Regions from separate parts of the Enterobacter asburiae genome, predicted to be linked through region 2. Evidence: predicted binding sites of a transcription regulator. Region 2 holds the regulator's gene; the other holds the start of a gene.
The links. Region 2 encodes Fur, which represses iron uptake genes when iron is present. Its sites were predicted from a motif close to ATAATAATGAGAACNACTATCAA; they were not measured.
Positions count from the first base shown of each region.

Region 1: feoA (ferrous iron transporter A) is a predicted target of Fur. The motif match lies at 1,891-1,913, and genes of this name have one in related genera.

Region 1 is NZ_CP011863.1:3,885,554-3,888,849, reverse strand. It holds gene ACJ69_RS18715 (Tex family protein) at 1-1,648, shown strand, start outside; gene feoA (ferrous iron transporter A) at 1,954-2,178, shown strand; gene feoB (Fe(2+) transporter permease subunit FeoB) at 2,212-3,296, shown strand, end outside.
Region 2 is NZ_CP011863.1:401,600-404,895, reverse strand. It holds gene ybfF (esterase) at 1-41, shown strand, start outside; gene ybfE (LexA regulated protein) at 170-457, shown strand; gene fldA (flavodoxin FldA) at 613-1,143, shown strand; gene fur (ferric iron uptake transcriptional regulator) at 1,435-1,881, shown strand; gene chiQ (ChiQ/YbfN family lipoprotein) at 1,972-2,298, opposite strand; gene chiP (chitoporin ChiP) at 2,346-3,296, opposite strand, start outside.

The DNA of each region.
Region 1 (3,296 bases), 1.2 Mb from region 2:
CGGCCGCAACGAAGGCGTGCTCCAGCTCTCCCTGAACGCCGATCCGCAGTTTGACGAGCCGCCGAAAGAGAGCCACTGCGAGCAGATCATTATCGACCATCTCGGCCTGCGCCTGAACAACGCCCCGGCGGACAGCTGGCGCAAAGGCGTGGTGAGCTGGACCTGGCGCATCAAGGTGCTGATGCACCTTGAAACCGAGCTGATGGGCACCGTGCGCGAGCGTGCCGAAGATGAAGCGATTAACGTCTTCGCCCGTAACCTGCACGACCTGCTGATGGCCGCCCCCGCTGGCCTGCGCGCGACCATGGGTCTCGATCCGGGTCTGCGTACCGGCGTGAAGGTCGCTGTGGTTGACGGCACCGGCAAGCTGGTGGCGACCGATACCATTTATCCGCACACCGGCCAGGCAGCCAAAGCGGCCGTCGTGGTGGCGGCGCTGTGCGAAAAATACAACGTCGAGCTGGTTGCCATCGGCAACGGTACGGCCTCTCGTGAAACCGAGCGTTTCTACCTCGACGTGCAGAAGCAGTTCCCGAAAGTGACGGCACAGAAAGTGATCGTCAGCGAGGCCGGGGCATCCGTTTATTCCGCATCCGAGCTGGCGGCCCAGGAGTTCCCTGACCTGGACGTTTCCCTGCGCGGTGCGGTTTCTATCGCACGCCGCCTGCAGGATCCGCTGGCGGAGCTGGTGAAGATCGATCCGAAATCTATCGGCGTGGGCCAGTATCAGCACGACGTGAGCCAGACTCAGCTGGCGCGCAAGCTGGATGCGGTGGTGGAAGACTGCGTAAACGCCGTCGGCGTTGACCTGAATACCGCCTCCGTTCCCCTGCTGACCCGCGTGGCAGGCTTAACCCGCATGATGGCCCAGAACATCGTCGCCTGGCGTGATGAGAACGGCCAGTTCCAGAACCGTCAGCAGCTGCTGAAGGTGAGCCGTCTGGGGCCAAAAGCCTTTGAGCAGTGCGCGGGCTTCCTGCGCATCAACCACGGCGATAACCCGCTGGATGCCTCCACCGTTCACCCGGAAGCGTACCCGGTTGTGGAGCGTATTCTGGCCGCCACCCAGCAGGCGCTGAAAGACCTGATGGGCGACAACAGCGCCCTGCGCAACCTGAAAGCCGTTGATTTCACCGATGATAAATTTGGTGTTCCAACCGTCACCGACATCATCAAAGAGCTGGAAAAGCCGGGACGCGATCCGCGCCCTGAGTTCAAAACGGCGACCTTTGCTGACGGCGTGGAAACCATGAACGACCTGCTGCCCGGCATGGTGCTGGAAGGCGCGGTGACCAACGTCACCAACTTTGGCGCGTTTGTGGATATCGGCGTGCATCAGGACGGTCTGGTGCATATCTCATCCCTCGCCGACAAGTTCGTTGAAGACCCGCACACCGTGGTTAAAGCGGGTGACATCGTGAAGGTCAAAGTGCTGGAAGTGGATCTGCAGCGCAAGCGTATCGCGCTAACCATGCGTCTGGACGAGCAGCCGGGCGACACCAACGCGCGCCGTGGCGGAAACGGCGGTGGCCGCGAGCAGCAGCGCCCGGCCGCGAAAGCGGCAAAACCGCGCGGACGTGATGCTCAGCCTGCAGGCAACAGCGCGATGATGGATGCGCTGGCGGCAGCGATGGGTAAGAAACGCTAAGGTTGTCAATGCCCCCCACCCTAACCCTCTCCCCAAAGGGGAGAGGGTTAGGGTGGGGGGCATAAAATCATATCGAAATATATGAAACCGATTGCATAGCCATATTTAAACCACGAATTATCACTCCGTTAACAAATACTCCCCTTTTCGTTTTCCAGGCAATTCAGCAAATATTGAGCCAGGTCAAACAGGCCGTAAATTAATACCGTAAACAACATTCCGTCACAGTTTTAATATTGCTGATAAAAACTATTCTCATTATCATCCCATAGTAGATAATTTAACCTTTCGTGGAATCAGGCGTTATGCAATTCACTCCAGACAGTGCATGGAAGATTACCGGTTTTACCCGCGAAATTAGCCCGGCCTATCGGCAAAAGCTGCTGTCGCTGGGCATGCTGCCCGGCTCGTCATTCCAGGTCGTGCGCGTGGCGCCGCTGGGCGATCCGGTTCATATCGAAACCCGCCGCGTAAATCTGGTGCTGCGTAAGAAAGACCTCGCGTTAATAGAAGTCGAAGCCTTATCCTGATAACAAGCCAGCGGTTTCAGTGAGTCTAAAAAAATGAAAAAGTTAACTATTGGCTTAATTGGCAATCCTAATTCCGGCAAGACCACCCTTTTTAACCAGCTGACCGGAGCCCGCCAGCGCGTGGGCAACTGGGCGGGCGTGACGGTTGAGCGTAAAGAAGGCCAGTTCACGACAACGGACAGCCAGGTGACGCTGGTTGACCTTCCCGGCACCTACTCCTTAACCACCATTTCGTCGCAAACTTCGCTCGATGAGCAGATCGCCTGCCACTATATTCTTGGCGGCGACGCGGACCTGCTGATCAACGTGGTCGACGCTTCCAATCTCGAACGTAACCTTTATCTGACGCTGCAGCTGCTGGAGCTGGGGATCCCCTGCATCGTGGCGCTCAACATGCTCGACATTGCGGAGAAACAAAAGCTGCGTATCGACGTCGATGCCCTCTCCGCGCGCCTGGGTTGCCCGGTCGTTCCGCTGGTCTCGACGCGCGCTCGCGGTATTGATGCGCTGAAGCTGGCCATTGACCGTCACCAGGGTAATCGCGACATTGAGCTGGTGCATTACGCGCAGCCTCTCCTGCGCGAAGCCAATGTGCTGGCGCAGGAGATGGACAACAGCATGCCTGCAAAACAGCGCCTGTGGCTCGGCCTGCAGATGCTGGAAGGCGATATCTACAGCCGCGCTTACGCCGGGCATGCGGCAGATAAGCTGGACGCGACGGTGGCCCGTCTTAGCGACGAGCTGGACGACCCGGCGCTACACATCGCCGATGCGCGTTACCAGGCCATCGCCTCGATTTGCGACGTTGTCAGCAACGCCCTGACGGCAGAGCCCAGCCGCTTTACGGCAGCGGTGGATAAAGTTGTGCTTAACCGCTTCCTCGGTTTGCCCATCTTCCTGCTGGTCATGTACGTGATGTTCCTGCTCGCCATTAACATCGGCGGCGCACTCCAGCCCATTTTCGACGCCGGTTCCGTCGCGGTCTTCGTACACGGTATTCAGTGGGTGGGTTACACCCTGCACTTCCCGGAATGGTTAACCATCTTCCTCGCGCAGGGGATCGGCGGCGGTATCAACACCGTTCTGCCTCTGGTGCCGCAGATCGGCATGATGTATCT
Region 2 (3,296 bases):
TGCGCGCCATTCGCCGCTATCTCGCTGATACTGCAAATTGATTAAAAAGAAAGCGACTGGAAGGCTGCGGGCTTCCAGTCGTTGGCGTGCCGTTTTTGGTGATGTATGATGGCGCGCTTATCGCCCGGGCATTAGCAGGGCGGCGTGTTTCCCCCGAAGTCTCAGAATCATGGCCAAAGAACAAACGGACCGTACGACACTAGATCTGTTCGCGAATGAGCGTCGCCCGGGACGACCCAAGACGAATCCGCTTTCGCGTGATGAACAGCTGCGTATCAATAAACGCAACCAGCTTAAACGCGATAAAAATCGTGGGCTTAAGCGTGTCGAACTGAAGCTTAACGCCGACGCCGTCGATGCGCTGAACGAGCTGGCTGACGCGCGAAATATCAGCCGCAGCGAGCTCATTGAAGAGATGTTGATCGCCCAGCTTGAGACGTTACGCAGCCAGGCATAAGTCTGAAAATCCCCTTTATCGCCCTTTTCATGTAGCACAGAGTGCAGTCCTGCGCGATAGCTGTTTCCGCAGGGTTGCCAGTTCTGCTATTATTGCCCTTATCCGTGGCCGAATTGCGCCACCATACTATTAAGTTTCAAGAGGTTATTTTACTCATGGCAATCATCGGCATTTTCTTTGGCAGTGATACCGGCAATACCGAAAATATCGCAAAAAACATTCAAAAACAGCTCGGTAAAGACGTTGCTGATGTGCATGACATCGCCAAGAGCAGCAAAGAAGATCTGGAAGGCTATGACATTCTGCTGCTGGGTATCCCAACCTGGTACTACGGTGAAGCCCAGTGCGACTGGGATGATTTCTTCCCGACGCTGGAAGAAGTGGACTTCAACGGTAAGCTGGTCGCCCTGTTTGGCTGTGGCGATCAGGAAGACTACGCTGAATACTTCTGTGACGCGCTGGGCACCATCCGCGATATCATTGAGCCGAATGGCGCGGTTATCGTAGGCCACTGGCCGACCGCCGGTTACCACTTTGAAGCGTCTAAAGGCCTGGCCGATGACAATCATTTCGTGGGTCTGGCCATCGACGAAGACCGTCAGCCAGAGCTGACTGCAGAGCGCGTAGAGAAATGGGTTAAGCAGATCCGTGAGGAACTGCACCTGGACGATATTCTGAACGCCTGATTTTTATCACGGCGCAGCGGCGGCTGCGCCCGTGCTCCAGGTCAAACCGATTAAATTAATCGCTACAATCTTTTAACTTTTTCGCCCAGACCTGTACAATGTCTCCCTGATAAAATGTGGTTTTCCATTGAGCAAGTTTGTTGGTGATACCCCATTTTTATAAGCATATTTTGCCTGAGACTTGCAGTTTTCATTTAGCCATGGCAGTTCTATAATGAGACGCATTATCCCGGGTGCATTTTCTGTCACTTCCTACAGAAGTGAATCGTTTAGCAACAGGACAGATTCCGCATGACTGACAACAATACCGCATTAAAGAAGGCTGGCCTGAAAGTAACGCTTCCTCGGTTAAAAATCCTTGAAGTGCTTCAGGGTCCAGACAATCACCATGTCAGTGCGGAAGACCTTTATAAACGTCTTATTGACATGGGTGAAGAGATTGGGCTGGCTACCGTCTATCGCGTGCTGAACCAGTTTGATGACGCGGGCATTGTTACCCGTCATAATTTCGAAGGCGGTAAATCTGTTTTCGAACTGACCCAGCAGCAGCACCACGATCACCTGATCTGCCTCGATTGCGGCAAGGTCATTGAATTCAGCGATGATTCCATTGAATCACGCCAGCGTGAAATCGCGGCGCGTCATGGCATCCGCCTGACCAACCACAGCCTGTACCTTTACGGTCACTGCGCTGAAGGCGACTGCCGCGAAGACGACCACGCGCACGACGCGAAATAATCAGTATTCATACTCTGAGCCAGCCGCAAGGTTGGCTTTTTTTTGCCTAAAAAAGCCCGGTAAGCGCAGCGCTTACCGGGCGTAAAGCACTTATTTATTGTTATTGCGTATCTCGTTCCAGATCTTATCGCAACGCTTCGCCACTTCCTGATCGTTACCGGTTTTACGCGCCTGGATACAGGCCTGGTAATCCATGACGCGGACGTTCTCCTGGGTCGCGAACTGCTCGTGCGCTTTCTCTTTCTTCAGCACGTTCAGCACGCTCTGACAGGCTTCAATCTTCTCCGGCGATCCTTCCGCAGTGTTAATGCAGGCGCTATACGCCTCCTTCAGACGGGTGTCCTCTTTCGGCGCCTGCGTCTGAGCGCACGCCACCAGCCCTGATGCCAGCAGCGCGACGATTACGATTTTTTTCATCATGTGCAGTCTCCATACCGGCGGGACTCAGCCCGCCGGTGCGTTCATCAGAAGATGGTGAATGGGGCGATAACCATGAATTTCACGTCACGTTCATCCTGGAAGATGTTGCCGTAACCGCCCGCATAGCTCGGGATATCAGAGTGGTTGTCATACTGGGTGAAGTGCAGTTTGAACATCGTGCCTTTCGCGCGGCCATCCTGCAGGGTATAGATAGCATCGAGGCTGTAGGAAGACTCTTTCAGGCGATAGTTGGGATCGTAGTATGCATCCGGCGTGGCCATATCGGCAGGTTTTGCGTCCCAGGCGTAAGCGTAAGAAGCGCCCACTGCCCAGCCAGGCAGGTTCCAGTTTTTCAGATCATACATTGCGCCGAAGAAGACCGCTTTCTCGCCGTCGGCGTTGAAGTCAGAACGGTTATCCCACCAGATATCAAGACGACCGTTGGAGGAGGCGTAGGTCGGGGTCATACGCTGCAGGAAGTAGCCCTGCTGCCCTTCCGCCTTCACCCATGTGCCTTCCAGACGCAAATCAACCTGACCAACCTTGTAGCCGAAGGTTAACGCCTGCAGCCACGCGGTGCCGTCATAAATGTCGTTGACGCCACCGTTGCTGACCTTGTCGCGCGTACCGTAGAACTGGTAGCTGGTGCTCAGCGGGCTACCCACGACATCGAATTTATAGCTGGCCTTGGCAAAATACTGATCGATATAGCCCTGTGCCTGACCGAATGCCGCTTCAAGCACCAGATCGTTTTTGAAGTCGTACTTCGCGCCCAGCGAGTGCAGGTAATCGACTTTGGTTTTTTTATCGTTCTGGTAGAACTTGTCCATTTCGATGTGCCACGGCGCTTTGTACTCGTTGGTCCACATATAGGAGAAGCTCAACGCGCCCGCATCACCGTAGTCAAAGTTCGCCCCGGCTTCTGCACCCTGATAGGTACCCGGCATAAAGCTCCAGTGCGGTGCTAACAGAGTCTGGCCAGTTGGCTGAATATA